One region of the Brevibacillus sp. DP1.3A genome, then DNA from elsewhere that is predicted to be linked to it. Evidence: riboswitches for the same ligand, from Rfam matches in the RefSeq annotation. Region 1 holds a riboswitch; each other region holds the start of a gene.

What was found. A riboswitch is a leader RNA that binds a small molecule or an ion and turns the genes downstream of it on or off. The one in region 1 is predicted to bind cyclic di-AMP.
Region 2: linked by a shared signal. The riboswitch ahead of HP399_RS29135 (quaternary amine ABC transporter ATP-binding protein) and the one ahead of HP399_RS15270 (CAP domain-containing protein) in region 1 are both predicted to bind cyclic di-AMP.
Region 3: linked by a shared signal. The riboswitch ahead of HP399_RS25990 (C40 family peptidase) and the one ahead of HP399_RS15270 (CAP domain-containing protein) in region 1 are both predicted to bind cyclic di-AMP.

The regions. Positions count from the first base shown of each region.
Region 1 covers NZ_CP085876.1:3,261,324-3,268,940, reverse strand. The annotation lists gene HP399_RS15305 (RCC1 domain-containing protein) at 1-637, opposite strand, end outside; gene HP399_RS15300 (hypothetical protein) at 712-1,095, opposite strand; gene HP399_RS15295 (catalase) at 1,095-2,684, opposite strand; gene HP399_RS15290 (2-phosphosulfolactate phosphatase) at 2,765-3,505, opposite strand; gene HP399_RS15285 (hypothetical protein) at 3,620-4,066, shown strand; gene HP399_RS15280 (cold-shock protein) at 4,233-4,436, opposite strand; gene HP399_RS15275 (rhodanese-like domain-containing protein) at 4,862-5,206, shown strand; cyclic di-AMP (ydaO/yuaA leader) riboswitch at 5,291-5,447, shown strand; gene HP399_RS15270 (CAP domain-containing protein) at 5,455-6,171, shown strand; gene HP399_RS15265 (hypothetical protein) at 6,236-6,391, opposite strand; gene HP399_RS15260 (homoserine dehydrogenase) at 6,493-7,503, opposite strand; gene def (peptide deformylase) at 7,534-7,617, opposite strand, start outside.
Region 2 covers NZ_CP085876.1:6,290,965-6,298,581, reverse strand. The annotation lists gene HP399_RS29145 (heavy metal translocating P-type ATPase) at 1-1,895, shown strand, start outside; gene HP399_RS29140 (cation transporter) at 1,960-2,160, shown strand; cyclic di-AMP (ydaO/yuaA leader) riboswitch at 2,917-3,063, shown strand; gene HP399_RS29135 (quaternary amine ABC transporter ATP-binding protein) at 3,457-4,683, shown strand; gene HP399_RS29130 (ABC transporter permease) at 4,667-5,506, shown strand; gene HP399_RS29125 (glycine betaine ABC transporter substrate-binding protein) at 5,503-6,438, shown strand; gene HP399_RS29120 (hypothetical protein) at 6,457-6,867, shown strand; gene HP399_RS29115 (Na-translocating system protein MpsC family protein) at 6,924-7,292, opposite strand; gene kdpB (potassium-transporting ATPase subunit KdpB) at 7,460-7,617, shown strand, end outside.
Region 3 covers NZ_CP085876.1:5,638,261-5,645,877, reverse strand. The annotation lists gene HP399_RS26010 (biotin transporter BioY) at 1-528, shown strand, start outside; gene HP399_RS26005 (cytochrome P450) at 639-1,979, shown strand; gene HP399_RS26000 (sensor histidine kinase) at 2,170-3,555, opposite strand; gene HP399_RS25995 (response regulator transcription factor) at 3,556-4,275, opposite strand; gene HP399_RS25990 (C40 family peptidase) at 4,490-5,011, opposite strand; cyclic di-AMP (ydaO/yuaA leader) riboswitch at 5,016-5,155, opposite strand; gene HP399_RS25985 (LiaF transmembrane domain-containing protein) at 5,475-5,876, shown strand; gene HP399_RS25980 (PspA/IM30 family protein) at 5,961-6,656, shown strand; gene HP399_RS25975 (class I SAM-dependent methyltransferase) at 6,751-7,329, shown strand; gene liaF (cell wall-active antibiotics response protein LiaF) at 7,344-7,617, shown strand, end outside.

The DNA of each region.
Region 1 (7,617 bases):
CACGGATTTTCGATAGCTTCGTCACCTTCTCTGCTGCTTTCGCTCCTTCTTCCCATTTCAGTACCGTACCATCTTCTTTTAGTAAAAAGAGTACGCCTTCATGAAGGTCGAGCTGCTGAATGTTCTTGATTTTATCCAGACCGGCCAGTTTTTCTGGTGCTTTCTTCTCATCGATCTGCCAGACTTCACCGGTGCCCGTGAGGACATAATCCGTCATGACTTGTTTGGCATCTTTGATCCCTGCTAGCTTGTGCGGATCATACTTTTTGTCTGATTGATAGCCCCATTTCCACACTTGCCCATCCCCTGTAAAGGCATACGAAATGCCTGGCCTCCACCCATAGCCTGCTTCATCAAAAATTACGCCTGTTGCAATGGCAGTAATCCCTTCCAGTACCGGCCTATTCTCCAATGGTTTCCAGGACTTCATCGTCGTGTCCGAAACATCCGCTATCGCATCATCTTGACTGCAAGCCTGTAGCTTCACCTCGGTATTGCCCGTCTTACCAGTCGATACTTCTACTTTTTGGGAAACTGCCTTCGCGGGGGATGCAGCAACGATCCCACTTGTCGTCAATAGGGAGAGTACCGCGGTATAGCTCAATAATGCTACCCATTTCTCTCTTCGTACCATCATGAATCTCCTCGCCATCGTCTAATGTAACCAATTGTAAGACGCTGGAAAATCGAATTGCGTCACTGTTTTTTCGATTACTTTAGTACGCTTCTCACTGTTTCAGTCCAGATATCCCTCTGGTCTAGCTCATTCCCTCGCTCCAATAAGGAGGTAAAGCCCTGCAAAAAATCTTCTTGCATCAGCCGCAGCTTGTCACGGTACTTCTCTTTTTGACTGACAGATAGCAGAAATTGATTGAAGACACGTAAAAAGGTATAATCCTCTTCCTCGCTCGGCAATAGCTTCAACCCAGTTTCGATAAGGAGTTCCGCGAAATTGTCAGCTGTAAAATCCGTAACGGTGAAAAAATGGGAGAATGTGATTGTTAAGTCAAATGGCACCCGGATACAAAAAAGAGCTTTACCATGAATTCGGCAAAGCTCGTCTGTTCTTTCTGTCTTGTTGTTGACTCGGGTCATCAGTAAGGCTTAGACGGACGGGACTTCTGTTCGGCTTCCTTGACTGCCGCTCCGGGATTCGTTGCGCCCATCGGCCCGCCCATCTCTTTGCTGTTTCCGCCATTGCCTTGAGCGATTCCAGCTTTCAAACGCTGGCCGTACTCTTCGTCACATTGCGAGAAGTAGCCAAGCATTTTCTCTTGAATGCGACGATCACAGGAGAGGAGTGCATCCGTCAGATTGACTATGAGGTCTTCTCTTTCCCAGTCTTCCAAGAGGCGATAACGTTCTCCCGCCTGTTTGAAATCGTTGGTGCGATCAATCTTTTGACGTACGACCTTCCCTACCACTTCTGGCTGATGATCAGGAGCTGCTTGCTTGGCTTCCTGCAATCCGCCAATCGTCGATGGCTCATAGTTAATATGCCTCTGCGTCCGATCTACACGGTACAGCATTTGACCGCCTTCCTGGTTGGTAGCGACATGGTTTTTGGGAGCGTTGACCGGAAGCTGCAAATAGTTGGAGCCAACCCGATAACGTTGCGTGTCAGAGTAGGAGAAGGTCCTTCCTTGCAGTAGCTTGTCATCAGAAAAATCAAGTCCATCCACTAAAACACCTGTCCCAAAAGCTGCTTGCTCGACCTCTGCAAAATAGTTATCCGGGTTTTTATTCAATACCATTTTACCTACAGGAAGAAACGGGAATTGATCTTCGGGCCATATTTTCGTTGGATCAAGCGGATCAAAATCGAGCTCTGGGTGATCGTCATCACTCATAATCTGGACGCACATTTCCCACTCCGGATATTCTCCTCGCTCAATCGCTCCATACAAGTCTTGTGTGGCATGATTAAAGTTTTTCCCTTGGATCTCTTCCGCCTGTTTTTGTGTCAAATTTTTAATCCCTTGCGTTAATGGCTGCCAATGGTATTTGACCAGGACCGCTTTTCCTTCGTGGTTTACCCACTTGTACGTGTTTACGCCAGAGCCTTGCATTTGCCGATAGTTCGCTGGTATTCCCCACGGGGAGAACAAAAACGTGATCATATGCATGGCCTCAGGCGTGTTCGAGATAAAGTCAAAGATCCGTTCCACGTCTTGAATGTTTGTGACAGGATCAGGCTTGAACGCATGTACAAGATCAGGAAACTTCATGGCATCCCGAATGAAAAAAACTTTGAGGTTATTGCCAACCAGATCCCAGTTCCCGTCCTCTGTATAAAACTTCACCGCAAACCCACGGGGATCGCGCAATGTCTCGGGTGAATGTGTGCCATGAATAACCGTAGAAAACCGTACAAACACAGGCGTTTTTTGCCCCCGCTCCGAAAACAGCTTCGCCCTCGTATACGTAGAAATCGGCTCATCTCCTACGGTTCCATACGCTTCAAAATAGCCATGTGCTCCTGCACCTCGGCTATGCACGACACGCTCAGGTGTTTTCTCCCGATCAAAATGTGTGATTTTTTCCAGAAAGTCGTAATTCTCCAGGACGGTTGGCCCGCGATTTCCAACGGTCCGCAGGTTCTGGTTGTCTGTAATCGGATGGCCTTGGCGATTCGTCAGGATATTTTCTTCTGACTGGTAAATGGACTTGCTGTTGTCATCCATATGAATCCTCCCTGTCCAGTTTTTCTCATGTGTGGTTCATAACCATGGTTACCGAATGAGGGATTCTTTATGCGAAAAGACTAAATAGCTTCGTAAGCAAAATCATCGTTAAGCACGGGAACCGTGTAACTCTGATTCCATTCCGCTGCAAGTGCGACATCTTCCGGGTACCCCATGTTGATCAGTTCTTGGCCGGAAGCACATTTCTGCAAGTAAGCGGGAAGATGATCTTTGGCCGATCGGAAGGCTGCCACCGCCATTTCGGCCTCTGGTGACAATCGATATCCCTCCAATCCGTAAAGCAGCGCACCTGCCGCAATCATATCCTCAATAGCCGGCCGCAATGCTCCATTTCCCCACCGTTCGCCGCAAGCGATGACCGTTACGGTTCCTTTCTGCTGCTGTATGTATCTGGCGACGGATGGTGCATTTCGCAAGCACGCAGCGATTACCTTCGCATCAGTTTTCTTTGCCAACACGGTACAGGTCGATCCGTTTGGCGAGGGTAACACCATTCTACTTCCCATCGGAACCGTTTTCAGACAGACGGGTGAAAGTGAGATTGGTTCTCCGCGTTTTCCAGCGAGCAGCGCTGTTTTTTGTTTAGCGAATGCTACGGCTGACTCATCCTTTACCTGATAAGGATAGACGATGCCTCCACGTCCCGTTACGATATCGACACACGTGCTGAAGGAGAGCACATCGATAATGACGATTGTATCCGATGCTGCACCGACCTGTTCCACTCCTTCGTATCCCCAATCAAATCGTGCCGTATAGTCTAGTTGTTTGCATACAGGCGTTTCTCCCAAAACCTCCACCATCCTCTATCAAAAATAGTTACTCGTCCCCTTACGTTCGCCGTTACAAATCAAGGCAAGAAACAATATCGTATTATTGTCCCACTAGTTTACACAAGAATGGAGTGAACATGGATGTCTGAAATCGAATACGACGACGATCAAGGTGTTACGGAAAAAAGAAGTCACAGACGCCCAAAAAGAAATACTGTGAGAACGACTGGTATTTTGCAAAACAACCTCGCTGTTGCTCTCACTGCTCACCTCGACCTGGTAAATCTGAACACAGAAGAAGTTGAAGTACGTGTGCAAGTATTGAACTGGGGTAACGCAGTTACGCAAACGAATCCAGTTAGCACCTTGCTTGACATCACGCAATTTATCCCTGCGAATACTCGCACTGCTTTCAATGCGCTGGTCCCCGCTTCTTTCCACTATGAAGTTCGCCTTACCGTAGCAGAAAACAACAGAAATGTCCTTCTCACCACTTATGGCCGTACTTCCATCGGCGGCGGTCAAGTGGTCGGTCTTTCAGTTCTTGACAGTCAATTCCAAACTGTCGAAATCGAAACTTGTATTTAACTATTTTGTAGGAAGAAAATGAGGAATTATGGTGGGACGCCATAGTTCCTTTTTTAAACCATTCGCATGCAGGAAAAGGCGCTGGGGACTATCCCAACGCCTTTTTACTTTTATGACCACGACAAAAAAACTGCCCTCGAAAGGACAGTTTCTTTTAAAAGGAGACTTACAGTTTTACTACGTTCTCAGCTTGTGGGCCACGGTTGCCTTGAACGATGTTGAATTGAACTTTTTGACCTTCGTCCAAAGTTTTGAAACCGTCACCTTGGATTGCGCTGAAGTGTACGAATACATCGTCTCCGCCTTCTACTTGAATGAAACCGAAACCTTTTTCTGCGTTAAACCATTTTACTGTTCCGTTCGTTTGCATTTAAAAAAACCTCCAAAAATTCAATTTGAATATGCTAGTCATATTTACCGAAGCAAATAAAGCTCACATATCATGAAGAAATACCAAATCATGTGCAATGATACGCCTTCATGATATGTGAATTTTACCTACTCAGCAAATATGCGAATGTCATAGGACGGAACTGCAAAATAAAAAACAAAACCTTTTGAAAACCTAAAACAATGAAAGCCCTTCCTCTCTTCCATCCTTGCGGCTCCGATGACCGCGCCAGTGTGAATCGGGGATTCAAAAATGTTATCCATCAGCATACACCTCGATGAATTTTAGGTATCAATTTTTCAAGTAGCAACCTCATTCTACCATGGTTGTCCAATAAAAGCAACCGTTCACCCTTATACTGGAGATGGCGGTACTCTGTTACAATAGCATTGGGAGGGATTTCATTGCAAAATCATACTTTGACAACCATTCAATTATCCGAATTGCTTCAAAAGAAAGTGCCCGTACTTTTATTGGACGTACGCGACGCCGAAAAATTTATTTCTGGCAGCCTCGTTCATGAAAACGCATCGACACGTAACGCCCCCTATCTTCTAATGAAGGAACAGGACAAGCCATTCGATGAAGAAACCGAGAAACTTGCGCAAAATATGCAAATTGTTACTGTATGTACAACAGGTAACAAAGCGCAAAAAGCTGCCGCTCTTCTTCGTGAGCATGGTTTTCAAGCAAATGCATTGGAAGGCGGTTTAACCGCATGGAAGGAACAATCAAACGAATCGAAATGAGCCTTATTTAACAACGCTTCTAGCTATTTGCCATATATTACTCCTTTATTTCGATTGGGATTGTCTGATATCGTTGTTCATGCCAAACGAAATAAGCCGAGACTTCCTCTTGAAAAGGAAGTGCGGGGGACTTTTTTGTGGATGAGATATGCCACATTGGGGTGAATCGCCGAACTGGCGTAGGGTTGTTTCCTCAATCCGAATCCGACAACTAACCTCGTAGGCAAAAAAAAGGAGAGATTTGTTTAATGAAACGTTTTGGTTCTGTTACAATCGCGATGACTCTTGGTCTGGGCTTGGCTTTGACAGGGTTTGCTACTTCTGCTTCGGCTGCTTCTAATTGCCCTGTTCCTGGCGGACAATTCCAATATTATATGCCACAATTCCAAAAAGCTCCAAATTCCCAGCAATTTTGGAACTTCTTTCAACAAAAACAAGGCTTTGCCCCTGGACAACAAATGCCAGTACAACAGCCAATGACACCGATGCAACCTGCAAAGCCGGTGCAACAAACACCAGTTCAAGCTGCCCCAGCGCAGCCTAGCAAAAACGTCGCTCAGCCTGCCGCTCCAGCAACTCAAGTGGAACAAGGAAAAACGGGTGATTTTGCGAAACAAGTCGCGGATTTGGTGAACCAAGAACGTGCAAAAGCAGGTCTCAAGCCTGTTCAAATGGATGCAGCACTGTCCAAAGTAGCGTTGGCAAAAGCACAAGATATGTCTTCTAACAACTATTTTGACCACAACAGCCCAACGTACGGTTCCCCATTTGAAATGATGAAGCAGTATGGCATTCAGTACTCGACTGCAGGTGAGAATATCGCCATGGGTCAACAGAGTCCACAAGAAGTTATGCAACAATGGATGAACAGTGAAGGCCACCGCCAAAACATTATGAACCCTGCGTTCACAAAAATTGGTGTAGGCTTCACAAATGGCTACTGGGTACAAGAATTTATCGGATAAAAAGCATTGCACGAAACGAAAAGCCGGTGTCTCTTAATCGAGACCCGGCTTTTTCGTGTAGGCATTATTCCTGTTGTGCTTCGGATGCCTGCTTTTTGGGGGTGCAACAGCAGCTATCCTGCTCATTTACCAAAGCGACATTCTTTTGATTCATTTTTTGCTTGGTTGGGTAAGCAGATACTTGCTGCAGCTCGGCATTGACATCAGACGATTGGTTCATCCGTATGGCCCCCTTGCCGTTTTTTTGTGGTGCACCCCTAGTATGCTCGCGGTTGTAAACGACTCATTCCTAAGGAACACTGGAAGCACATGCAAATGAGCCTATCTGCTAATGATATGTTCAAGGTCTTTTAAGGCAGCCGCTGCTGCCGCAACAGGATCTGATTTTCCTCCAACGACGAATAAATCCCCCATGACATCTGTTTCAACCCGTATGGCTTTTGTCGTACCTGATACAGATGCAAATGGATGAGTATGATCCACTGCACAAAGCTCCACTGCTACCGAAAGTGTACCATTTGCTTCCTTTTGGATACTTCCGATCAGCTTGGGGATCTTCGTATGCTTTTTCCACGTCTCGATTTGTAACGAGGTTATTTCGCGAATACTTGCGCGTGTGACATCGGTCAGATTTACTTGCGCGCCAAAAGCGGCGTTTGCCAAGATCGTGAGCTTCGAAGCTGTATCCCAACCATCGATATCGTAAGAAGGGTCCGGTTCGGCAATCCCCATTTTCTGCGCGAGCTCGACTGCTTCCGCACAGGTGAGCCCCTCTTCCATCATTTTTGTGAGCACGAAGTTAGTCGTTCCCGTAAAAATGCCTTCGACTCGCTTCACTTCACAGCCTGCCAAGTTATATTGCAATAGATCGATCGTCGGTAGAGCAGCTGCTGTTGCCCCACTGACTTTCAACGCGACGCCATGTTTTTTGGCTAGAGCGGCTAAGCCAGCATAATCGACAACAAGCGCGCCTTTTGAAATCGCGATTGCATGGATAGCATTTTCCAATGCATATCGAATAAAAGTAAGTCCTGGCCCTCCCTCTTTTTCAGATGGACCAGCCTCGATGAGCACATCCGCTTGAACCGATTTGATAAATGCCAGCGCGTTCCATGATGGGTGCCTTGCTTGTTTTGTATGAGCATAGTCTTCCAATTTTCCTGAATCGATTCCGTTCTCATCGTAGAGACCGGAAGCCGAACGAACGACTCCCACGAGTCTGACATCCGCTTGATAAAGCTCGCGGTATCGGTCCCGTCGCTGCTCCAGCAGTCTGGCTACGTGCTGTCCTACTGTTCCAAAGCCTGTCAACATAATATTCCAACGCTTCATGAGTTAATCTCCTTGCTGTTTATGCTCTGTTTATTTCCCACGCTTTTTTCTACGTTTAGCATGTATCCGGTGTAAATCCTCGTAATTCAATTTCTTTCCCGTTTTTGCCGAATA
Region 2 (7,617 bases), 3.0 Mb from region 1:
TCTGGTCGATGGTGAGCCATTTTTCCTTCACCTCGTTTATCTGGCTGCCTGAAATCTTGATGAATCCGTGGGTACAGCTCGCATTGGCAACACCGGTACAATTCATCATCGGAGCACAGTTTTACGTGGGAGCTTTCAAAGCCCTTCGCAACAAGAGTGCTAACATGGATGTGCTGGTTGCTCTCGGTACCTCAGCTGCTTATTTCTACAGCCTGTGGGTCGCGATCGATTCCATCGGTGCTCATGGCGGCCACATGCTGGAGCTGTACTTTGAGACCAGTGCGGTACTGATCACGTTGATCGTCTTGGGTAAACTGTTTGAGATGAAAGCAAAGGGACGCTCTTCGGAAGCGATCCGCAAGCTGATGGGCTTGCAAGCAAAAACAGCAGTAGTCGTACGGGATGGCGTCGAAATGACCATTCCTGTAGAAGAAGTGAGACTGGGCGACGTCGTTCACGTGAAACCGGGCGACAAAGTACCTGTCGATGGCATCGTCATGGAAGGACAGTCCGCAGTTGATGAATCGATGCTGACTGGTGAAAGTATTCCGGTGGATAAAGCCGCAGGCGATACCGTTATCGGCGCCACCTTGAACAAAAACGGCTTCTTGAAGGTTCAAGCAACCAAAGTCGGAAAAGAAACGGCTCTGGCGCAAATCATTAAAGTAGTGGAAGAAGCACAAGGAACAAAAGCACCGATTCAGCGCGTAGCTGACAGCATCTCCGGGATTTTTGTCCCAATCGTAGTAGGGATTGCTATTCTTACCTTCTTGATCTGGTACTTCTTCGTTATACCTGGCAACTTCGGTGAGGCTCTGGAAAAAGCAATTGCTGTACTCGTAATCGCTTGCCCGTGCGCCCTCGGTTTGGCTACACCGACCTCGATCATGGCTGGCTCTGGACGCGCAGCTGAGTTGGGCATCCTGTTCAAAGGCGGGGAGCATCTGGAGACGGCTCACCACCTGGATACGATCGTCCTCGATAAAACAGGGACCGTAACCAAAGGCGAGCCAGAACTGACAGACGTCATCGCCATTGATATCGAAGAACAAGAGCTGCTCTCTTTGGTCGGTGCCGCTGAGAAAAATTCCGAGCACCCATTGGCTCAAGCCATCGTTCGCGGTATTGCGGATAAAGGAATCACCCTGTCCGATACAGGTTCTTTTGAAGCCATTCCTGGTTTCGGTATCCAGGCAACCGTCTCTGGCAAAGAAGTACTCGTCGGTACTCGTCGCTTGCTGGAAAAACATCAAATTTCGTACCAAGCAGTGTCTGATACCATGCTGGCACTGGAGCGCTCCGGTAAAACGGCGATGCTCGCAGTCGTCGAAGGCAAGCTCGCTGGCTTGATTGCCGTAGCGGATACGATCAAACCAACCTCCAAGCAAGCTGTTCAGCGCATGAAAGCAATGGGATTGACTGTAATCATGATGACCGGTGACAACCGTCAAACTGCCGAGGCCATTGCCCGTGAAGCAGGAATCGATCACGTCATCGCAGAAGTCCTGCCTGAAGGCAAAGCCGCAGAAGTGAAAAAACTGCAAGAACAAGGCAAAAAAGTAGCGATGGTTGGCGATGGTATCAACGATGCTCCTGCACTTGCTACCGCTGACGTCGGTATGGCAATCGGTACAGGTACAGATGTGGCTATGGAAGCAGCCGATATTACCTTGATGCGCGGCGAACTGACTAGTGTCGCTGACGCCATCGAGATGAGCAAACGCACCATTCGCAACATCAAGCAAAACCTGTTCTGGGCATTGGCCTACAACACTTTGGGCATCCCGATTGCCGCAATCGGCTTCCTCGCTCCATGGCTCGCTGGTGCCGCAATGGCCTTCAGCTCCGTATCCGTTGTACTCAACGCACTGAGACTGCAACGAGTAAAGCTGTAACAACAGTAACAAGCGGCTTTGTCCGCCTTACCTATACAACATAAAATGTAAGGAGAGATTGATCATGACAAATATCACATTGAACGTAGAAGGTATGTCTTGCAACAAATGCGTAGCGCGCATCGAGAACACATTGAAAGATCTGGGGGCAGAAGGAAAAGTACACTTGGCAGATAAAAAGGTTGATGTTTCCTACAACGAGAGCACATTGACACTCGAAGCAGTAAAAGAAGCAATCGAAGACCAAGGCTACGACGTCGTTTAATCATCGTGTCTTTGAAAAGCAAAGCTCCTGCCTGATTCATTGAGGCGGGAGCTTTTTTGTGTTGAGGTAAAAGTGGCTGTAGTGGAGGGGAAGAAGCCCATTTCCAGTCTACGCTTCGGCCTACGCCCCGCAAGGGGTTAGACTGTCCGCTACGAAATGAATGTCGGGAGCGCTTCAAAAGTAGAGTTTCGAAGATGTATTCGCAGAGGTTGAAGCTGAAAACCCCCGCCATTCATTTCTCCGCTAGGTAGGGCTCCAGAGGCGCTAGGACTGGAAATGGTCTTCTTCCCGAGCGGCTATTCTTTACATCTTGAAAGCATCGTTCAAGGGATTTGCTTCTTTAAAAAGCATGTAGAAACCCAACAGCTCGTAGAGGAAACAGGAGAAATAAGCGAAGATCTTTGGACACACCTACCGAGGCGCAGTGAAAAAAAGAGAAACTGCCTTTAGCGTCCACCTCTGAGACACATCTTGAGTGGACCACTTTGGACGCGGTTTCGCTTTTTTTCACGGAGCCGGGCACAACATGCTTCCCAGCAGGTGTTCCAAGAAGCTGAGCGTTTTCTCCTGTTTCCTCCCCACCCCACAAGCGAGAGAGAATTACGCACGATTCCTTTAATCGAATGAGCAACCGAGAGCTAATCTAATCCGATTCGTAAAGAAAGACAAAGTCCGGTTAAAACCGTGCTAAACGAACGTTCACAATAACTGGAAGCGAGCGTATAATTCAAATCACAATCACGATTCAATAGGAAACAACACATACGGCCTAGTTCCGAGATTCTCGGAAGCGGGGGAACCAATCTTTTGGGGTTAATCCTGAGTGATCAGGAGGGATGAGGAAATGTCTTCTCTGCCATCCTACCCGTCAGCTAACCTCGTCGGCCAAAGCAGGGAAGGTCATGGATGGATAAAGTCTAGGCATTTTATGCGCAACAAGGGGATTCCTTGCGGGCGTGTGATAGGCCGATGCAGGCTTTTTCTTTGGGACCTTTGTTCTGGAGAAAAAGGATGGATCGGCCTATTTTTTATGGCAATACCGATAAGCAGCTTACGCGATACAGTCGTGAAAGAAATGATGTGGATCGCTGGGAGGCAGTTGGTACGACATAAACCGCTGACAATCGAAATCAGGAAGACAGAGTACAGGGCGTCCTGAAAATGGACGCCAGGTATTACGTAAGCCTGCGGATTTTCAACACGAGTAAAAATCAAGCGTGCCTGCTTGGTTTTGCTGGAGTGTGGAAACTTCGCGGGCTTTTTACATTTACGAAAAAACGAAGGATGAGGGATACCATGCCCAAAATGAAAGTCCATCAACTGACAAAAGTGTTCGGCAAGCAGCCCGAGCTGGCCTTGAAGCTGCTGGCGGAAGGACGTACAAAAGAACAAATTTACAAGCAAACGGGCCAGTCTATCGGGGTAAATCAGGTCAGTTTTGAAGTCGAGGAAGGTGAAATCTTCGTGATCATGGGCCTGTCCGGCAGTGGCAAATCAACCTTAATCCGACTGTGTAATCGACTGATTGACCCAACGAGCGGAAGCATCGAGATCGATGGGGAAGAGATCGTGGACATGAAGGCAACGGCTTTACGTGAGGTGCGGAGGAAGAAGCTCGGGATGGTTTTCCAAAATTTCGCCCTGTTTCCTCAGCGGACGGTACGAGAAAACGTCGAGTTTGGATTGGAGATTCAACAAGTACTACCAGGGCTCCGGCAAGAAAAAGCACGGGAAGCACTCGCGCTTGTTGGATTAACCGAGTGGGAAAATGCGTACCCGGATCAATTGAGCGGAGGGATGCGCCAGCGGGTCGGATTGGCGCGGGCGTTGGCTAATAATCCAGATATTCTCTTGATGGACGAAGCGTTCAGTGCACTGGACCCGCTCATTCGAAAAGATATGCAGGATGAGCTGCTGGAGCTTCAGATGACGATGAAAAAGACGATCCTGTTCATTACACATGACTTGCACGAGGCGTTGCGGCTGGGCGATCGGATTGCCTTTATGAAAGACGGACAGATCATTCAGATCGGCCGCCCGGAAGAAATCATGGCAGACCCAGCGGATGAATTCGTGCGGAAATTCGTGGAGGATGCCGACCTGTCCAGGGTCCTCGTTGCTGAAAATGTGATGAAACGGGCAGAAGCAATCACGCCTGACAAAGGGGCGCGAGTGGCGCTGCAACTCATGATGGATAACGGCGTGTCCAGCTTGTACGTCGTGGACAAAAAGCGCACACTGCTCGGCTTGATTACGGCGTATGACGTATCACTTGCGATCGGTTCGGGAGATTCGCTGGAGACGATCATGAAAACCGACCTCCCTACCGTTTTACCTGACGCACGTCTGCACAGTTTGTTTCCGATGATGGCAGATCTGCACGTCCCGATTGCTGTAGTGGGCGAGCAGCAGCGTTTGTTGGGTGTCATCGTAAAAGGAGCGGTGTTAGGCGGGCTGGTAGGCAAAGTCAATGTCCAAGAGCACCAGAGAGCAGAGGTGATGAGTGATGGACGTCGTGCCTAAGCTACCGATTGGCGAGTGGATGGAAGGGTTCGTGGAGGTGCTGGGCCAGTACAAAGGGGTATTGTTTGATCCAGTGTCTATCGTCATTTCCACGATGGTGACTTACTGTTCCACGGTTTTGGCAGAGATACCTTCACTGATTCTCATCTTGCTGCTAGGGGCTGCTGCGTGGATTTTTGCAGGGAGAGCGTCCATGGTCTTTACGGTTATCGGACTTTCTCTCATCCACAACTTGGGGTACTGGGATGAAACGATGGAGACATTGGGACTCGTCCTCACTTCCACCATGATTTCGATCGCCATCGGGGTTCCAGTGGGCATTCTTTGCGCGAGACACGATACGTTTCGCAATCTGGTCACGCCAGTACTGGATTTGATGCAGACGATGCCAGCGTTCGTTTATTTGATTCCCGCGATCTTTTTCTTCGGCTTGGGCGAGGTGCCGGGAGTCATTGCCTCCGTTATTTTTGCTTTGCCGCCAATCGTGCGTCTCACGAACTTAGGCATACGCCAGGTCCCAGCGGAAATGGAGGAAGCGGCGGACGCCTTTGGCGCAACTGGGTGGCAAAAGCTCGTGAAAGTACAACTGCCGTATGCGAAATCGACGATCTTGGCGGGAGTCAATCAGTGCATCATGCTCGCCCTGTCGATGGTGGTCATAGCGGCTATGATCGGGGCGAAAGGCTTGGGTGCAGACGTATATCGTGCCGTTTCCCAAGTGGATATAGGAAGAGGATTCGAGGCGGGGCTATCCATCGTGATCATCGCTATCGTCTTGGATCGGCTTACTCAACATGCAGGAAAAAAGGAGAGAAATACATGATGAACAAAACGGTTCCAGCTTTACTGGCAGTGATGATGGGAGCGACAGCTTGGCTTGCAGGCTGCTCCAGCCAAAACACAAACACACAAATACCGACAGCAACGGTGATCGGTCCTATTCCTTCTGAGACGTCGGACAACGCGCTAGGAGAAAAGCTCGACTACAAAATCATCGGAATCGACGCAGGAGCTGGCTCGATGGTGAAGACAGAGGAAGTCATGAACCTGTATGGCTTGGATAAGTGGCAGCTTGTCGAAGGCTCAGATGCAGCGATGACAGCAGCTTTGATCAAGGCGTACGAAGCGAAGGAACCGATTATCATTACGGGCTGGACACCGCATTGGATGTTTAAAAAGATGGATTTGAAATATTTGGCGGATCCGAAGAACGGCTTTGGCGGAGCGGAACAAATCCATACCATCGTGCGCAAAGGGCTGAAGGAGGATCAGCCTGCTGCCTATCAATTTCTGGATAAGTTCTGGTGGGAGCCAGCCGATATGGAGTCGGTCATGGTTCAAATGATTGACGGAAAAGATCCAGAAGTGGCCGCTGCGGAATGGGTAAAAAACAACGAAGCCAAAGTAGCGAAATGGGTGGAGGGCATTAAGCCTGTTCAAAAAGAGAAACTAACTCTCGCTTATGTAGCATGGGATTCCGAGATTGCCAGCACGCATGTCGTAGAGCATGTGCTGGAGAAGAAGCTGGGGTATGAAGTCGAATTGAGTCAGGTGCAGACTGGACCGATGTGGGCAGGAGTGGCCATTGGGGATGTAGATGGGATGGTTGCGGCTTGGCTGCCGTCTACAGATAAGAGCTATGTGAAAAAATTTGGTGGGCAAATCGAGGATTTGGGTCCGAATCTCGAAGGAACCAAAATCGGACTCGTGGTTCCTTCGTACATGAACATCTCGTCCATTGAGGATCTCCAATAAGGAAGGGGAGGCGCTGCTATGAAGCATTATCTCGTAATTGGCAAGGGAGAAGCATTCACTTCTTTTGTTCAGACACTATGCTGCGACAGTTTGCCAGCTTTTTGGGGGAGGAATCCCGGTGCCTTTTCATTGACTGCGGGGCCTGGAGACAAGACGATTCAGCGTTTTTTGCCCATCTCATTTGACGAGTGCTACCGCGATCAGGAATCCTTTCTGCTCTACCATTCCGTCTACATCTTTCCCGATGAGTGGACGGAGGGACGTGACTTGCTGACACTGTTCAAGCAGTTGGGCACCTGCCGGATTTTTGTGATGACGCAGGAGCATCGGAACGCGATGTTATACAAGGCGCTCGGAGCGAATCACGTCATTGTGAGCCAGCCCGGGTATAAAGGCTACGGCTGGTTGGCTGAACAGATGAGTGGGTAAGAGAGGAATAGAAAAGGCTCCGCCTGTAAATGAAGGCGGAGCCGCATTTCGTAAAATTAGCCCAACATTTTTTCGAGGTCCTTGTCCAATACATAAACCTCGATCCGTTCACCCATTTTCGTGCTGATGTCGCTATGACTCGATAGTACCTTGTGGCTTGTCAGCTTTTCTACGATTTCTTCCGATTCTTCGCTGTACATTTCACGGAGAACCTCGCGCATTTCTTTTACGATGCGGCGACCTTTATCGTGACTGGACAGATGCTTTTCTTCGACGGTGAGAACACCTTTGAATCTGACGATGACCATATCACCGACGATGTAGGTCTTCGCTTCCTGTGGACCTCGTCCAATCAGTTCGCGCTGAAATTTTATGAATGCTTCGCTGATTTCGGCTTCCAGCTTTTTTTTGTTAGAGATGGCCAAACGCCATACCTCCCATAATTTATCATTGTGCCTAATATTACTCAGCCGTCTTGGGGCTGTCAACCTACGAAAAAAGAGGGGGAAAACATTCCTGTGGTGATCGTCTCCATTTTTGCTGTTGGTATTTTTCTATATTTGATCTATGCGTTATTGCATGTGGAGGAGCTATGAAACAATTGATAGGAAAGGCCCTGCTTGATAGTTTTCGCAAGCTGAATCCGCTTGTCATGAAATCGAATCCCGTGCTGTTTGTCGTAGAGCTCGGGACGGTTCTGATTTTGCTGATGCTGTTGTTTCCGAAGTATTTTGGTACGGAGGATCAGGT
Region 3 (7,617 bases), 2.4 Mb from region 1:
GCCATCTTTGCTGCAATGACTGCGGTATTGTCGCAGGTGACGATTCCCTTGCCGTTGATTCCGATTACCGCGCAGACGTTAGCAGTAGGGCTGACGGCGACGATTTTGGGAAAACGATACGGGACACTGGCTTTGGTTATTTACGTTTTGCTCGGTGCAGTCGGATTGCCTGTATTCAGCGAGGCAAAAGGTGGTTTGCAAATATTGGTCGGAAAATCCGGCGGGTACATATTTGGGTTTATTGCATCCGCGTATGTGACCGGGCTCTACTTGGAGAAAACAAGATTCACCTTGAAAAACGCCATCATCGCCAATATCATTGGCATGTTTGTCGCACTCGCTTTTGGTGCTGTACAGCTCAAATACGTCATGGATATTCCGTGGGATAAAGCTGTCGCTTTTGGTGTAACGCCTTTCCTTATTGTAGGAGTTGTCAAAGCAGTTCTGGCTTCTCTGATTGGCATCAAGGTACGCGAGCGACTGATTGCTTCTCGCCTGTTGCGCACAGATCAACCTGTTACACGATAAACAAAATGATTTCGTCAGCCATCCGAAGTTCGGGTGGCTTTTTTTCGCATAATCTCCTTAACGTGCCGGATACTATCGGTAGGATTTTGCATGTAAAAAGGAGGAGACGCATGAATATCACGATCACCGGTCCAAAAGGCCTTCCGATCTCAGGGAACTTGATGGCATTTCGCCGATCGCCGCTTCAGTTCATCCGCGACGCTGTAGAAGAGCATGGAGAAGTCGTCCATTTTCGCTTCGGTCCTTCCCGCCATGTTTACCTGTTAACGAATCCGGATCACATCAAAGAGGTTTTGGTTAACAAGCAGGCGCATTTTCGAAAAGGGAAAGCGTTGCAGTCTGCGCGACCTGTCGTAGGGGATGGAATTCTCACCAGTGAAGGAAAAAAACATCTGCGACAACGGCGGCTTATGCAGCCAGCTTTTCATCGAGAACGTATCGCCAGCTACGGAGATGTGATGGTCCGGCAAGCAGTTGATCTCATGTCGGATTGGAAAACCGGGGAGCTGCGTGATATTCACTCGGACATGATGAAAGTAACCCTTGCGATCATTACGGAGACTATGTTTGGCAAAACCGTCAAGGAAGGCGCCGATCAGATTGGACATGCCATCGATGTCGGTTTGAAATACGTGGCAAATAAAGGCTCCTCTTTTATCGACATTCCTTTGTCCGTACCTACCAAAAGCAATCGGGAGTTCCTGGAGTCGAGTGAGCTGCTGGACAAAACAATCTATTCCTTGATCGAAGCTCGTCGTAATAGCGAAGGAGAAGAGCATAAGGACTTGTTGGAGATGCTTTTGGCAGCGCGTGATGAAGATGATGGGCAAGGAATGACAGATGAGCAGGTGCGTGACGAGGTCATGACCATTTTTGTGGCTGGCCATGAGACGACTGCGAATACCATGTCGTGGATTTTCTATTTGCTGGCTACTCATCCCGAGGTGGAGCAAAAGCTGCATGACGAGCTGTCAACGGTGCTATGTGAAAAGCTGCCGACAGTCGAGGATCTTCCCCAGCTGAAGTATACGAATCTCATTGTACAGGAAACATTGAGGCTCTATCCTGCGGCGTGGACGATTAACCGGGAAGTGGTAGAAGAGGTTGAGATCGGCGATCACACGTATAAGCCCGGTGAAACACTGATGATGAGCCAATATGTCATGCACCGTAACCCACGCTATTATGAGCAGCCTGAACAATTCATTCCAGAGCGTTTTGACAGCGACCTCTTAAAAAGAAATCCAGCTTATGCTTATTTTCCATTTGGCGGTGGGCCGCGTGTTTGTATTGGGAATAACTTTGCTTTGATGGAGGCGGCTTTGCTATTGGCGACGATCGCACAGCGATATCGACTACGTCTGGCTGAACCGAATCAGGCAGTGGAGCCCGAGCCGTTGGTCACCTTGCGTCCCAAAAACGGACTGCCGATGCGTTTGGAGAAGAGATAGAAAAAAATGGAAATGGAGGGCAAAAAAAGAGGCATCTTATCACTACGGTTTCGCCGATTGTGTCAGATACCGAACTGGGGGTTATTTATCACTGAAAGCAACATGCTTACAAAAATTATTTTACTAGTAAAATATAAAGAAATAATTAAGTGGGAATAAATCTATATAAAGTAAGGGTAGCTTGTGAAAGCTACCCGTGGAAGAAGGGGATGGTGAAGGAGAAACTGCTTCCCATTCCCAATTCACTGTTTACCATCAGATCTCCGCCGTGAAGCCGGACGATGCTCTTGCAAATCGTTAAGCCTAAGCCTGTACCGCCACTGTTGCGATTTCGTGATTTTTCCGCCCGATAAAACTTGGTGAAAATCTTCGGCAAGTCTTCGGAGGCGATTCCTTCTCCTTTGTCGATCACAGTAAAAAGGACATGTCCTTCTCGCTGATCACAAGTAAGGTAAATGGAGCCATCTGGTTTATTGTAGTGAATGGCGTTGTTCAACAAGTTTTCCATGACACGTCGCAGCTTGGTCTCATCCGCTTCGATGTGTAATTCATTGGAAATACGCAGCTTCCATTGAAAGGTGAGGCCTGCCTCTTTGATTCTTGGCAAATAGTCCTCAATAATTCCTCTCAAGAAGCTTTTGACATGAATGCGGTTAATATTGAGTCGGACTTCGGAGCTTTGGGCGGTGAAGTCCTGCAACTCATCTAGCAGCTTTTCCAAGTCAGTCGTTTTTAACTCGATTTTGCTCATCTGTTTCTGTATTTTGGTCATATCCGTCACACGACCGGAGCCGATATATGACGCATACCCTTTGATCGTGGTGAGAGGCGTGCGGAAGTCGTGGGCGATCGAAGCAATCATTTCGGCCTGTCTTTCTTCCGCTAAGCGAAGCTCATCAACCATATCCCCGAAATATCGAAAGAGTTGGCCAAACTCATCATGCGATCGATACGTAAATGTCACTAACCGTTTCCCTTCCTGGATTTCTTGGGTGACGCGCGATAATTCGTTCACGGGCCGTAGTATCCAGCGAACGAACAAAGCGAGTAGAACCAATCCCACCAGACTAATGCTTCCGTAAATAAACCAAAGCATCATGGAAACCCCTGTCGTAGCCATTATGTCGTAATCATCTGTGTAGAAATAAACAACGATCTCCCCTGTACGCGGTGGCTCCTGCTGAAAATGGTACTCAGCTACCACTTTGAGGTCATTTTGCTTGGCAGAATCGCCACGGTTTGATGAGGAGGGAGAAGGCATTTTCAAATTATAGGCGCGTGATGTTTTGCTGTAGATGGTGTTTCCATTGGCATCCTTCACGAGCATGCGGTACATCACGTCGTCTGGCAACTGCTTTTCAAGCTCCAATCGTTCGATTGGGTCCTTGAAATTACTGACGAGAAGCAATTGATTGAGCATGACCTTCTCTGCGGCTTCCTTCTCAGCCTGGTACTGATTATGCCGATCATTTTTGAGTTGAGCGACAATAATGTCTTGAAAAACGAATTTAAACAACAAGATGTTTAGTGTGATCAAGGAAATGAAGGAGAGAAAAATTTTATTACGTAAGCTCATTTAAAGCTTCTCCCCGATAAATACGTAGCCTGTCCCCCATTGTGTTTTAATGAACTGACGCTCTGTTTCCAGCTTTTCACGGAGGTTTTTGATATGGACGGTCACTGTATTGAGCGAGCCATAACCATATCCCCAGACGCGGTCGTAGATTTGCTCTCTTGTAAAGACGATGCCCGCATTTTCTGCGAGGAATGTGAGCAGTTGAAATTCTTTGGTAGAGAGCTCAATTTTTTGATTACATACATAAACGGAATACGTTTCTTTATGAATTTCTAGGTCCTTGAATTTCAAAACTGTAATCGGAGAAGAGGCTGTTTCCTTCTCAGGCTGCTCCTCAGTATGCTTGCGAATGCGCTCATAACGACGCAGGTGGGCACGAATGCGAGCGAGCAGTTCTTCTGTATCAAAAGGCTTCGTAATGTAATCGTCTGCGCCAATTTCAAAGCCGACTACCTTATCTACCGCTTTTCCTTTTGCACTGAGAAACAGTATAGGCAAATCCCATTCACGGCGAATTTGAGAACAGAGCTCGTAGCCACTCATGTTGGGCATCATAATATCCAAAAGGATCAGATTGGGTCGCTCTCCTTGGCTGAGCAGGGAGAGTGCATCTTCTCCACTCTCTGCGGAGGAAACGGTGAAGCCCTCGTTCTCCAAAATGTCTTCTAGCAGTTCAATAATCTCCAGATTGTCATCGACAATTAAAATGTGATCTTTCACCGGAACAACCCCCAGTTACTTCTATTAATAAGGAATACCATTCAAAGAATGGGTCTTGTCTATCATAACATGCTTTGACCTGATCAGGGGAAGAAACCCCGTAAGTTATTAAGTTGTTCTAATATATGAGGGTACCTCTTTAGACCAGGTACTAAATTCCGTCAGAAAAAGCCAGAGACGTAGTGTCCCTGGCTTTTATTATTTTGCCGAACGACTATTTTTGAGCTGGTTTTTCCGGCAACGATGCAGCTTGCACCGCTTTTTCCTTTTTCGGAGTTTCTGCTTTCGCTAGAACAGGAACGCTGAGACGCTTGGCGCCTACATAACGCTTGCTCCAGTAGTATGGATCGCTCAACTTGGTGTTGACGACTCCACGACCAGATTCCGAGTGCACGAATGTGCCGTCTCCAATGTAGATACCCACGTGAGAAATGCTGCGACCGTTCGTATTGAAGAATACGAGATCGCCTGGCTGCAAATCTTTTCTGGCTACCTCTGTACCTAATGCGTACTGGGAAGCAGAATTGTGAGGCAGGTCTACACCTAACGCATCAAATACGTAGCGCGTGAAACCGGAGCAGTCAAAGCCCTTTTTGGACGAGCCGGAAGATTTGTAAGGGGTACCGTACAAGTCGCTGACTACTTCATTGAGAGTATTCTCCTCAGCAGCCTGTGCAGCGCCTGCCCCCATAGCAAGCATTCCAGCCATAAATAAAGATAAAACCACCTTGCGCAAAAGAAACTGCTCCCTTCGTGAGCCTACGAGGTTAGCTGAAGGGTTCGGTCGAAAGGACGCCCTAGGCTGCTAGGAGTAGCAACCATTCACCCCAAAAACGTGGTTCCCCCGTTTCCGCCAAGCGGAATTCGGCTATTTTTCGATGTTTTTTTACACGCACTCTTACGAAGATTCTACGCCAGTCCTTCTTTTCCTTCTTTTTCATCTGCTTGTTCACATATTCGTCACAAAAATACCGTCAAATGCTGTAACGTTTTCGTTCAACAGTGCAAGACGCCTTTCGACGCGCGCTTGTTCTGCCTTGCGGGACAGCTTGTCCGATTAGGGCAGGAAATTGTCTCCGTCCAAGGACGGAGGGAAAAACCAACCGCACGCCCGTTATGGGAAGCCTATACCGAGGGCTACAATAAGGGCATAACGTTCCACAAGCACCACATGCAAAACGAATGGAGGTAAACGAGTAATGAGCGAACGGTCTGGCAAAGTTCTACTCGGGCTGGTTCTGCTGCTAGTCGGTGGGTTGGTTCTTCTAGATCTGGTGGGTATCGATATCGGAGACTTGCTCGGGTTCATCATTCCCGGTGTGATCATGATATACGGTGCCAAAAAGATTATGGGACAAACCGGTTCACGCTTTTGGGGAATCCTAGTCTTCCTATTCGGGTTCCTGATGTTGATTGGCAAGCTTGACCTACTATTTCACGCACTTCTGGCCATTGGGGTGATTTATCTGGGATATCGCTTACTGCGTCCCAGTCAAGAACCTAAACAAGCTCCACCTGCTTGGGAGCGTGAATGGGCCCAAAAAGTATTAAAAGAAGATACGCTAGACGCTTGGGAGAGAAACGTAACCAAACGGCCATAACCGTTTTAGTAACCGCAATAACACTGTGTCGCAAGAGTCTTTTGGATGAACAATATGATGTGATATGATGAGGAGGAAAATATAATGAGTATCTTTAAACGTTTGCGTGACCTGACAGTAGCTTCGGTAAATGATGCATTGGATTCGATGGAAGATCCGGTAGTAATGCTGAATCAATATATGCGTGACATGGAAGTAGAAATCGGACAAGTTGAAGTAGCAGTTGCCCGTCAGGTTGCACTGGAAAAGAAATTCCGCCAGCAATTGGACGAAGCCAATGCTCTGATCGAAAAACGCGATCGTCAAGTCAAGCTCGCCTTGACTGAGGGAGAAGACGAGTTGGCTCGTCGAGCACTCGCTGACAAGAAGCAGTACGAAGGCCGTGCAGCGGAATATGAAGGTCTCTACCTGTCAGCATCCGAGGCAGCTACGCAAATGCGCGAGAAGTTGGCTGAGCTGAAGGAAGAGTTCTATAAAATGCGTGCGAAAAGGTTCACACTGATGGCACGTGCACAAGTAGCTCGTACACAAAAGCAAGTCAATCAAGCAGTTGTCGGTATCGGCAATCCGTCCGCAGGCCGTGGCTTCGCCCGCATGGAAGAAAAAGTCATGCGCATGGAAGCAGAAGCGCAAATGAGTGGACAATGGCGCCAAACAAACCGCGCTTGGGAGAACGCTTTGTCTGAACTGGAAAAGGATGATCTCGATGCAGAACTAGCCAGCATCAAAGCATCCATTAATGAAGTAAAAGCACCGGTAGCCAAACCTGTACAATCCTAATTCGACAGGAACTGGGGGACTGGGTGTAGAATAGATTGTGTCAATTCGGCAGCCTGTGTACATCAGGCTGCTTTTCCCCTAGGAGGTACGATTCTTGCAGGACTTCTTGGTCTTTTTGCGGCGATTTATCGCTGAGCCTGGACGCGTTGGTAGTATAATCCCCAGCTCTCGTTTTTTATGTGAGCAAATGTTGAAAAGCGTCGATTGGGCTTCAACCGATGTGATCCTGGAGCTGGGACCTGGTACAGGGGCATTTACCCAAACGATCTATCAGCGCTTGCGTCCTGGCACACAGTACGTGCTTGTGGAACGAGATTCCCATTTTCGCTCTATGCTTCAATCACGTTTTCCCGATCTTCCTATCAGGGAGGAAGCGACTAAACTTAGGTCTTACTTGGAGGAGCAGAACCTTGCAGGTGCAGATGTCATTATCTCAGGTCTGCCATTCGCCAATTTTCCACAAGAGCAGAGGGCAGCAATTCTGGACGAAGTTCAATCTGTACTAAAGCCAGGGGGCCTATTCATTACATTCCAATATTCGCTACAACTCCAAGCTGAGTTGCAGGATCGTTTTCCCTGGGTCAAGATCGACTTTACCCTGTTGAACATTCCGCCTGCATTCATCTATACATGTCGTAATGGTCAAAGTGAAAACGATCAGCATGGGGCGTGAGAGAGGAGACTTTTGTGAAACTGTCCCGTTTGCACAAAATGTTGGCTGGTATCCTGATTATTTTTACGGGAATCGGCCTTTTATTAGACGGTTTGGGTATCATTTCGTTCGGTCTGTTTGATTTGTGGCCGATGGTTCTTATTTATTTCGGCCTTCGTTTGTGGGGGCAGAAAAATCGGATTGGCGGAGGGATTCTATTCTCCCTGGGGACCATTATCGCGATGGACATGTGGTTTGGTGTCGGGGTAGATGATTTGTTCCAGATTGCAGTACCAATCGTGTTTATTT